Linked DNA regions of Phragmitibacter flavus. The protein of the gene in region 2 binds, or shares a complex with, the protein of the main gene of each other region. Links are inferred from orthologs where the notes say so. Each region holds a gene or a part of one and is shown on either strand. Other genes may lie near its edges.

The links. The genes of interacting proteins can lie anywhere in the genome.
Region 1: the proteins of tig (region 2) and rpsG are in contact, whole or in part, in a crystal structure (PDB 3GTY), measured with the Thermotoga maritima proteins. The link is inferred for Phragmitibacter flavus from one-to-one orthologs. Residues at the interface, in WP_004081061.1 of Thermotoga maritima: Glu122, Val124, Val129, Leu130, Tyr133, Glu188, Gly259, Ile262, Tyr263, Glu266, Ser270, Glu273, Gln274, Glu277, Arg308, Gln311, Ile312, Ser315, Tyr316, Glu325, Arg329, Arg336, Leu363, Phe366, Trp367, Arg373, Leu377, Arg381, Leu384, Glu387; in WP_004081843.1 of Thermotoga maritima: Lys34, Lys52, Lys55, Glu59, Arg62, Gln63, Glu66, Asn67, Lys69, Val71, Arg95, Ala109, Lys110, Lys111, Gly112, Arg113, Pro114, Glu117, Glu121, Ile124, Ala125, Tyr127, Asn128, Asn129, Thr130, Gly131, Lys135, Asp139, Arg142, Met143.

Annotation. Positions count from the first base shown.
Region 1 is NZ_VAUV01000015.1:8,127-12,480, forward strand. The notes cover bases 1,614-4,354. They hold rpsG (30S ribosomal protein S7), read left to right. Parts: upstream 1,614-2,617; coding sequence 2,618-3,091; downstream 3,092-4,354. Other genes in these bases: FEM03_RS18610 (sulfatase), read right to left, coding at 1,614-1,688; rpsL (30S ribosomal protein S12), read left to right, coding at 2,163-2,570; fusA (elongation factor G), read left to right, coding at 3,155-4,354. Outside these bases: FEM03_RS18605 (NAD(P)/FAD-dependent oxidoreductase), read left to right, coding at 1-171; more of FEM03_RS18610, read right to left, coding at 243-1,613.
Region 2 is NZ_VAUV01000001.1:298,199-304,387, forward strand. The notes cover bases 1,343-4,304. They hold tig (trigger factor), read left to right. Parts: upstream 1,343-2,134; coding sequence 2,135-3,475; downstream 3,476-4,304. Other genes in these bases: FEM03_RS01300 (sigma-70 family RNA polymerase sigma factor), read right to left, coding at 1,343-1,766; FEM03_RS01310 (hypothetical protein), read right to left, coding at 3,699-3,878; FEM03_RS01315 (L,D-transpeptidase), read right to left, coding at 3,981-4,304. Also shown: FEM03_RS01290 (hypothetical protein), read right to left, coding at 1-495; FEM03_RS01295 (anti-sigma factor family protein), read right to left, coding at 536-1,171; more of FEM03_RS01300, read right to left, coding at 1,158-1,342; more of FEM03_RS01315, read right to left, coding at 4,305-4,511; FEM03_RS01320 (VOC family protein), read right to left, coding at 4,601-5,002; FEM03_RS01325 (FAD-dependent oxidoreductase), read left to right, coding at 5,128-6,189. UniProt on the Bacillus subtilis protein: Involved in protein export. Acts as a chaperone by maintaining the newly synthesized protein in an open conformation. Functions as a peptidyl-prolyl cis-trans isomerase.

The DNA.
Region 1 (4,354 bases), on a different replicon or contig from region 2:
GCGCGCAGCGACATGTGGCAGATTCTGGGATTGCTGAGGCAGTGGGCGGTGCTGGAACTGAAGGAGGGTTGGAAGAGTTGGGGCCGCGAGCCGGAGGTGGCCAGGTCTGCTGGAGCAGCCAGGGAGAAATCGGAGTTGAAACCCGAGCCGGTTTCGGTGCCGGTCGGTTGAGAAAGTAGAAGGCTCGTCCCGAGCCTTGCATGATATTGAAAGGCCCGGGACGGACCTTCTACGTTGCTCTTCTATTTTAAAGGAAGCAGCTTGAGATCGGAGGGAGCTGGGATGGCAAGGCGTTTTTCGAGCAGGGAGCGGTGGTTGGCGATGGTTTTGGCTTGGGCGGGCTCATTGGCGAGATTGCGGGTTTCGCCAGGATCGTTTTGCATGTCGTAGAGTTCGGTGGCAACCACGGATTGATCTTTCGTGCGTCGCCATTCGACATAACGCCAGCTTTCGGTGCGGACGGCATGACCAAGCAGAGGTCCGGTGTCTTTGGTGTGCCTGGGGTAAACCTGGAAGGCGGCGTCTTTGATGGAGGTGTCGGGCTTGTCGAGCACGGTGACGAAACTGTCGCCGCGGAGATGAGTGGGTTTCGGTAGGTTGGCGAGATCGCAAAGAGTGGGATAGATGTCGACGAATTCGGTGAGCGCAGCGGATTTTTGTCCGCCTGATTTGCCGGGGGCGGCCATGATCAGGGGTGAACGGGTCGCTTGTTCATAATTGGTATGTTTGCACCAGATGCCGTGATCCCCGAGATGCCAGCCGTGGTCGCCCCAGAGGACGATGATGGTATTTTCGCTCAATCCGAGAGCATCGAGTTCATCCAAAATACGGCCGACCTGCGCGTCCATGTAGCTGGTGGCAGCATAATAACCGTGAATGAGTTTGCGCTGAAGGTCGGCGGGAAGGGGGCCGGACTTCGGAATGCCGACATAGTTGCGCAGTTCCCCACCTGACTGGGGCGCAAAAGGCGGGGCACCATCGGGCGGTGAATCTCGATCCGCCAGAGGGAGTTTTGATGGATCGTGCATGTCCCAGTATATCTGCGGGGCATTGAAGGGGAGGTGGGGTTTGAGGAATCCGACGGCCAGAAAGAATGGCTCGTTGGACGACTTGAAGGAACGAAGTCGATCAATGGCTTTGGCGGCGATTTTGCCATCGGCATAAGCGTTGTCGGGAACGTCAGCGGCTTCAAAGGCGGGTCCATCTTTGGGGCCGCGACCCATTTGGGATTTTGGTTTAGGGGGCTGGGGCTTTTTTTTGACTGTATTTTCAGGAAGCACGTAAGCACCGCCTCGGGGTTGAAAGTGGGGAACACTCCAAGTTTGGGCATCGTCGATATTGCCGTGTCCGACGTGATAGATTTTGCCCAGTCCGTGGGACTTCCATCCGTTGTTCTTGAAATGTTGTGGGAGCGTGACGACGTCGGGAGTGCGCAGGCGGAAGTGCGTGGGGAGGTCGTAGATTTGCAGCACTTCCGGGCGCAGACCGGTCATCACGGAGTTGCGGGACGGGGAACAAACCGCCTGCATGCAGTAAGCGCGGGTGAAAACGGTGCCTCGCGCGGCGAGGCGGTCGATATGAGGAGTCTTCGCCAAGGCATCCCCGTAACATCCGAGCAGTGGCTTGAGGTCGTCCACTGCGACAAAAAGGACATTGGGCTTCAACTTCGTGGTTTCAGCCGCGGCCATTGGCTGTGTCCAAAGAGCGAAAAAGCAGAGGGCAAAGAAGGCGAGAATGAAACAATTCATAAGGACCGATCGAGAAACGCGGAGGTTGGCAGGATCTCTCAACAAAGGTCATTGGCCCTCGAGGAATGTCAGGCACATGCTGGGAGTGCCTAGGGAGAGTGGGAATCCAGGGCGCCCGCTATCGCTGGCGAAGGCGCATCGACTTTTTAAAAGTCAGTCGGACAAAATACTAAACCCTTCTTAAATGCTGATCTTGGATGTGAAAAAGTTAAAAAACAAGTTGCGCATCTCGACAGAAAAGGTAATCTCCACGCCCCACGATTCACCCTGCTTGCAGATTGAAACGTGGTTCTCAGCCCGCTAAAACGGGCTTTCTATCGGCAGCGGCACCGGATAAATGCGCGTTCACCCAAGGGTGGCGTGTCTCTCCGTCTCGCGAACCGATGCGAAACGTGAATCTTTGACATCCCACTCATGCCCACCATCAACCAACTCGTGCGTTTTGGCCGCAAAGACAAAGCGGTTAAATCAAAGTCACCAGCGCTTGCCAACTGTCCACAACGTCGTGGCGTTTGTCTGCAAGTGATGACCCGCACGCCGAAGAAACCCAACTCAGCGTTGCGTAAAGTGGCCAAGGTCAGATTGACCAACGGGCATGAAGTCATCGCTTATATCGGCGGTGAAGGTCACAACCTCCAGGAGCACTCCATCGTCCTCGTTCGCGGCGGCAGGGTGAAAGATTTGCCAGGTGTTCGCTACCACATTGTGCGCGGCACCCTTGACTGCCTTGGCGTTGATAAACGTCGTCGTGGACGCTCCAAATACGGTGCCAAACGTCCAAAGCCAGGTCAGGTCGCTGATACCGGCAAGAAGAAGAAATAAGTAAGTCCACTCTTCGCACCCTACTTCAACTTTCAATTCACTAGGTTATGTCCCGCAGAAAAAGAGTTTTCGAAAAGCCAACGGTCAAGGATTCGCGTTATGACAGCGAGATCGTTGGTCATTTGATCAACCGCATCATGCTCGGTGGCAAGAAGTCCTTGGCTGAACGCATCGTGTATGCTGCCATCGACTCCTTGAATGAAAAGAGCGACGCTGTTGATCCTCTTGAGTTGCTTAACCGCGCCATCGAAAACGCCAAACCTCGCGTTGAAGTGAAATCCCGCCGTGTTGGTGGTGCCACCTATCAGGTTCCTCTTGAAGTGGCTCCTGCCCGTTCCGAGTCGCTTGCCATGCGCTGGTTGGTGGGTTTTGCCCGCAAACGCAAAGGCACCCCGATGCATCGCGCTCTTGCCAACGAACTTCGTGACGCCGCTGGCAACCAGGGCAACGCCATCCGCAAGCGTGATGACGTTCACAAGATGGCTCAGGCCAACCGTGCATTTGCTCACTTCCGCTTCTAATCAACTCGCGTTGGTTTCCCTTTTCTCCTTTCCGACTTCGCTTTCCTCACTCCGCTTTTTTCCATGTCCGCCAATTTGAACTCTGCCAATCGTGAATATCCTCTTGAGCGCACGCGCAATATTGGGATTTGCGCGCACATCGATGCGGGCAAGACTACGCTCACAGAGCGTATCCTGTTTTATACCGGGATGATTCACCGCATTGGTGAAGTGCATGATGGCGCCGCCACCACCGACTGGATGGAGCAGGAAAAAGAGCGCGGGATCACCATCACCTCCGCTGCGGTGACCACCAAGTGGAAGCAGATCCCTGAGAAGGACATCTACAAAGGTTTCGAAGGTCAGGACATTCGCGTCAACATCATTGACACCCCTGGTCACGTGGACTTCACCGCTGAAGTTGAACGTTCCCTTCGTGTTCTTGACGGCGCCATCTTCGTGCTTTGCGGCGTTGCCGGTGTGCAGCCCCAGTCCGAGACCGTTTACCGCCAAGCTGAGAAGTATGGTGTGCCTCGTATCGCTTTCGTTAATAAGATGGACCGCACCGGTGCCGACTTTGCTCGCGTCGTTGACGATGTCCGCAAGAAGCTTGGCGCCAATGCCTGGCCTATCTTGATCCCGATCGGCGCTGAAGATAACCTCAAAGGTCAAATCGACGTCGTGAACCAAAAAGCGGTTATCTATCACGATAACGACAAGCTTGGTTCCACCTACTCCACTCGTGACCTTGAAGGTGACGAAATCACCACCGCCAAAGAAGCTTATGACGGTCTCGTCGAAGAGCTTTGCAACGTGGACGAAGAAATCGGCATGATGTTCCTCGAGGAAATGCCAATCAGCATCCAGGACGTCAAGGCCGCCCTGCGCCGCGCGGTTATTGGTTTGAAAATCGTCCCGATGGCAGGCGGTTCCGCCTTCAAGAACAAAGGTGTCCAGTATCTCGTTGACGCCGTGGTTGATTATCTTCCTGGTCCTCTCGACATTCCTGCTGCCCAAGGTCAGAGCGCTCTTGATGACAGCATCAAAATCGAAGCTCGTCCTGATGACAATGGTAAGTTCGTGAGCCTCGCGTTCAAACTTTGGAGTGATAAGTTCGTTGGTAAGTTGGTGTTCTTCCGCGTTTACTCCGGTTGCGTCAAAAAAGGCGACGTGGTTTACAATCCACGCACCCGCAAATCCGAGCGCGTTGGCCGATTGATTCAGATTCAAGCCAACCAGCACACCGACATCGATTGCTGTTACTCCGGTGACATCGCCGCCATG
Region 2 (6,189 bases):
AGTGTCGGTCTTGACCAGCACCTGCTGTCCGCGCCAGAACTGAATGTGGAGATTCAACCCATTGTTTTCAGTTGCTCCCTTGGAGTCCAGTTTCAGGAAGACTTCACGAGAAGGAACCACCCAAGACTCGTATTCGCGGAACACTACCTGGGTATGCTGACCAATCACTTCGAACCTTTCAAAAGGAAACGCCTTGGCCAGCCGTTTGCTCAAACCCGGAAATTCCGGGGGATCGACTGGTGCCGGTTTGTCCGGGTTGGCGGCACTGGCGTAGACCAATGCGCCCCAGACGCTTCCGTCTTTAGCCGCTTCCACACCAGGGGTGGGCGCAGGACTGGGTGACGGGTTGGATGCCGGGGCGGGGGTGGAGGCTGAGGCTGAGGAAGCAGGTGGATCTACCGTCTGTGCGTTCACGCGCACATCGACGCTCATGGTCGCGCCAGCAACGAGGACACTGATCGTTAATGACGCAAAAAATAACTGGGGATGTGGCATGAACATGAAGTGGAGGATCAATCGGCAAACAGGTCACGCATCAACGGCTGGCGAAGATGGGTTGATCGCGTCCGTTTTTGGACATGACCAGCAGCACCGAACCTTTTTCGTCGAACAACGTCGTGGCCGTGCGGTCAACGCCCATCTCACTGTGATGGACGTTGATTCCGGCGATGTCGTAGTCCGCAGGGATGCTTTCCAAACCTTCCAGCATCAACACGGTGGCATCGGCGGCATCGCTGCGATAGGCGCTGGCCTGGATGCTCGGGTTGGGGGCGTAGAAGCTAAGGATCTGCGTGGTCGGGCGGTCCTGACGCGCAACAAACAAGGCGATGGTGATGGCGGAAGCCAGTCCGGCAAGCGCCCAGGGCGAGCGCAACCAGCTGAACCAACCGGCGGCAGTGACACTGGTCGCGGCCGGAACGTGAGCGCGTTCTTCAGCACGCTGCAAGTCGGCGATGCGTTCCTGGATTTGCGTATTGAAGAAGTCGGCGTGCGGAACTTCGCGTTCCATGCTGACGTGATCTCGCAGGGCGGCGCTGATCTTGCGCATGGTGTCAGCCTCCTCGCGCAGGGCGGGGTCGGCAGCCATCATGGCCTCAAAGCGGGTGGTTTCCTGCTCACTGAGCTCACCGTCGAGCCAGCGGGCTAGCAATTGATCATCAGGCGTTTTCATAGGTGTCCTTTAACAGTTCTTGGAGTTTTTTTCGGGCGTAAAAGAGGCGGCTCATCACCGTGCCCACGGTGGATTGCATGATTTCGGCGATTTCTTCGTAGCTGTTGCCTTCCACCTCGCGGAGGAGGATGGCGGTGCGGTGGTCGGGAGAAAGTTGGGCGATGGCTTGGTGGATACGTTTGCCAATCTCCTGATTTTTCATGGCTTCATCAGGTGCCGGATCAGACTTTGGCACCGCCTCGGCCCCCACCGCGATGGCCGCGTTGATTTCGTCATTGAACTCGCCATCGCCCTGGATTTTGCGTTTGCGCATCCAGTCGTAGGCGACGTTGTGCGTGATGCGGTAAATCCAGGTGTAAAAGGCCGAGTCGCCCTTGAAGGAGCCAAGCGCCCGCCACGCCTTGATGAAGGCGTTCTGGGCGAGATCCCAGGCGTCTTGTTCGTTGTGGACGAGATGGTAGCACATACCGTAAACCTTTCCGCGATAGCGGGTGACCAGCAGATCAAACGCTTTCGCATTGCCCTGCTGGGCCTGCCGGACCAGGTCAGCATCCGACAGCTCAACATCGGGTGGGCTGCTTGCAGAAGATGACATGATGGTAGGCGAAGAGTAGGACGAGGGTTGGGCCATGGTTATTCAAACAGAAATTTACAAAGTAACAAGTCCGACGGTGGATGTTGGGAAGTTCACTGCCGTGACGGTGAAAGTGGCCCGGAGGACATCCGCGCATGGACTCGAGTCTGTCTGGATGAGCACCGCTCAATTCGAGCGACAGTGTAATTTCGAACAACGTGCATGCGAACCATTCTGAAACACGGGTCCACATTCTTAATTTGCCATCGGCAGCATTCTGTTTAACGTATTTACCCCCTGCGCCTATTGCCTTGCCTGAAAGCGCGGCGGATTCCCGTTCCGTTCCCCTGTCATTCGCATTCTGTTTTTTCTCCATTCCGACCGTTTCTATGAACATCACGCTCGAAACCCAGCCCAATTGCCGCGCCGTCATCCACGTTGAGATTCCCTCCAGCGATGTGCAACGCGAACGCGATTCCGTCACCACCAACTACGTGCGCTACGCCAAGCTGCCAGGCTTCCGCCCAGGCAAGGCTCCGAAAGCCGTGGTCGCGAAGAAATATCAGCCACAGATCCGCGAAGAGTTGGAGCAGGCTCTTGTCCGTCTCGGCTATCAGGAAGCGGCCAAGCGCAATGATGTGGATATCTTGAACGTGTTGAACGTCAAAGACCAGTCGCTGCATCAGGATGAGTCGTTCACCTTCTCCCTTGAAGTCAGCACGGTTCCAAAATTCGAACTGCCGGAATACAAAGGCATCGCGGTGAAACTTCCTCGCGTGGAAGTCGGCGATGACGATGTGGAGCACGAATTGCTTCACCTTCGCGAGCGTTACCAGACTTTTAAAGATGTCGAGCGCCCAGCCGCCATCGGTGACTTCGCGGTGGTCACCGCCGAAGGCACCGTCGACGGACAACTGGTTGCCGACGCGTTCCCTGAGGCACCAGCATTCCTCAAGAAGATGGACGGCAACTGGCTGGAACTCACCGAAGAGGAGAGCTTCCTCCCTGGCTTTTTCGCCGCGTTGGTCGGCATCAGCAAGGACGAGGAGCGCAGCGTGACCATCGAGGTGCCTGAAGATTTCCCGTTCGAAGCCGCCCGTGGCAAGAGCCTGGTTTTCAATGTCAAATGCAGCGGCGTGAAGGAGAAGGAACTGCCTCCCTTGGACGAAGATTTTGCCAAGAAGGTGAACCCGGAGTGGGACCTTGAGCGGCTGCGCACCGAAGTAAAAGCCGCCGTGACGCAACGGCGTGAGCGCTCCCGCGAAGAAGCCAAAACCAATCAGGTCTTGGAGTTTTTGACCGAACGTCTTGAGTTTGAACTTCCTCAGGAAGCCGTGAACCGCGAGGCCCAACGCCGCACCAACGAAATCGCCAGCAACGCGCTTCGTCAGGGCATGGACCAGCAGGCGATCATGGAAGCCCAGGAGCAGATCGTCAGCGCAGCGACCCAGCAGGCTCGCCAAAACGTCAAGGTGGACTTCATCCTTAGCGAGATCGCCAAACGCGAAAACATCTCGGTCACCGAAGAGCAACTCCGCCGCGCATTGGCCCAGATCGCCATGCAGGAACGCATTGCTCCGAAAAAGCTTCTCAACGACGCCCGCAAAAATGGGCTTATCGAACGCCTTCGTGCGGATTTGTTGATCCAGAACTCGATCCAATTCTTGAAAGAGCAAGCCGCCATCGAAGAAGTTGAACCGGAAAAAGAAGACTGCGGGCACAAGCATTAATCACCAGGCGTGAATCGCCAGGCGATAGAAATTAATTGAATGAAAATGGCGGCCACTAGACTGGCCGCCATTTTTTGTCGCGCTGGGGCATCCTGCAAGACATCGACAACCGTTTTCACCAATCAGGTTGAAAACCCATTCGTGGCGTCTCCGACTTTTCTTACTGCAAATGCCGTCTGAGACACCAACCCCGGACTCAGAATTCGGGTTCGGTCGCGAAGGATCAATGCGTGCGCTTGCGCAGCATCGGAACCACCAGCGTGCCGACGGTGATAGCGCCCCGCGCGAGCTTGCCAAGCGGTCCGGGGATGCGGGTGGAAAGCCGGGTGAGGAGAGTAAAAGCACCAGCGCTCAAAGCGAATTTGGCACCTTGGCGGAGAAGATCACGGGTGGCGGGTTTCATGGCAGAGAAAAGAATTTGGAAGGCGCTTCAATGCACCGTCCATCTCTCATTAAAACGTGCCGATCCTAAAATTAGGATGTCGCCATTTTCACTCGCTTTGATTCAAGGTGGCAACAGGTGCGGCGGAGGCAGCGGACCAGGAAGGATGTCCACCCGCGCGCCAGTGCCGACCTGATCATACAACCAGGCGATCTGCCGTGACCCCATGCGCACGCAGCCATAACTCGCTGCCGAGCCAAGCCGGGATTCTTCGGCCGTTCCATGGATGTAAATGTAGCGGTCGTAGGCCCGGGCATTCTGTGGCTCCAACCCTTTCAGCCAGAGAATACGCGTGACAATCGGATCACGCCCGGGGGCATTGACCGGAACAATTTCGCCCGTCGGTTTGCGATCTTTCAAGCGCATGCCCAGCGGAAGTCCGTCGCCCACTTTCTTGGCAATCTTCATGCGTCCCAGCGGGGTGTAATTGCTGCCGGGATAGTCTCCGAGACCAAATTTGGAAGTGCTTATCGGAAACGTGGCAATCGGCCGGCCTTCTTCAAGCAGGGCCATGCGTTGTTCCGCCACGCTGACCACCAGCCGATGTTTGGTGTCCGCGCAACTTGAGAGCAGCATCAGGATGAGTGAACTCATCAGCAAAGGACGAACAAGACAAAACAGCGGCGACATGGCGCTGATCATGCCACAAAACAGACGGAGTTCAAAAGAAGAAGGTCATCGGGTCATTCCATCCCGGGCGGCTTGCGGGTCTCCTGTCCGACAAAAATCAGGCAGTCATTTGGATCGTTGATGTGGAACTCGGTCATGCCATAGTCGCGCTCTGACAGTTCGGTGATCTTATACTGGCCCCGGTAAGCTTGAACGTGCTGCCAGAGAGGCCCGATGTCGTCGACTTCGATGTAGATCTCCGTGTGGCCACGCACGGCTTTCATCACGGATTCGTCATCCGCCTTCATGAAGTGAACGGTGGCGCCATCTTTTTCGATGATGGAATATTGGGCGGATCGCATGCAAACCGTGAAGCCCAATACCGAGGCGTAAAAGTCCAGCGTTTCATCCATGTCCGCCACCGCCAGCATGGGGCTGATGACCTTTACTTTGGAGTTCTTTCCGGAGTTGCTCATGGAGTGGTCGTTCGAATTCTTCGAGAACATGTTTCGCGATAGATTGCCTTGAATGCACGCTTTATGTTCCGATGAGGACAACGATTTTCTCTTTCCTGCTTATTCCGTTCCTGGCTTCAGCAGAAATGATCGAAGCCGACCTGTTGATCGTTGGAGGTGATGAATCGGGATGTGCTGCAGCCGTGCAGGCGGCCCGTCTTGGGGTGAAGAACATCGTGGTCGTCAATGACATCGACTGGCTCGGCGGACAGTTCTGCACGCAGGGCATCGGACCGATCGACGAATGGACCATGGTCGAAGGCAAACGCACCGAATTTCCGGCCAGTGGACCATTCCTCGAAATCCTCGAACGCATCCACGCGCACAACCGCAAGACCTATGGACTTGCCCGACCCGGCAACAGTTGGTGCGGCAGCAACACCATCGAACCCCGGGCCGCCGCGCAGATTTTTGAAGACTGGTTGGCTCCTTATGCATCGCAAATCCGGGTGATCAAAGGCTGGGAGCCTGTGAAGGTTCGTGTGGAGAACGGAACAGTGCAGGGTGTAAATTTTCGCCGGGTGGATGGAGGCTCTGATGACAGTCTCACCATTACCGCGAAACTTACCGTGGATTCCAGCGACTGGGGCGATGTCATCCGACTCAGCGGAGCGGGTTACATGGCGGGACCCGACCTCAAATCGCGCTTCAACGAGCCCAGCGCTCCCGATGTCCTTGAACCCGGTGGTCATCAGGAAATGAATCCCATTTCCTGGTGTCCGCTGCTGCGTGAGGCAGGCAAGGACAGCACCATTCCAAAACCGCTGCGTTATGATGAACGATCTTTCGCCGATTGGAAAAAAGCACCGCCATGGGTGGATTGGGACGGCAGCGGCGGGATTTATAACTCCAGTGGTTGGTGCATCTACACGCATCGTCGCATGGTCGATCGTTATCATCACGAGCTCGCACCTGGCACCGAAGCCGTCATCCTCAACTGGCCAGCCCATGATTATCCGCTCAGCACGCTTCCAAAACAGGTGGTGGATGCGTTGGAACAAAACGAAACCGGTGCTTCGGAGAAGAACATTGTCGACATGACGCCCGCCCAACGCCGGATCGTCTTCGCCGATGCAAAACAACGCGCATTGGAGTTTGTTTATTGGCTGCAAACGGCGGTTCATGATCGCGTTGGCGACTACCCCCAA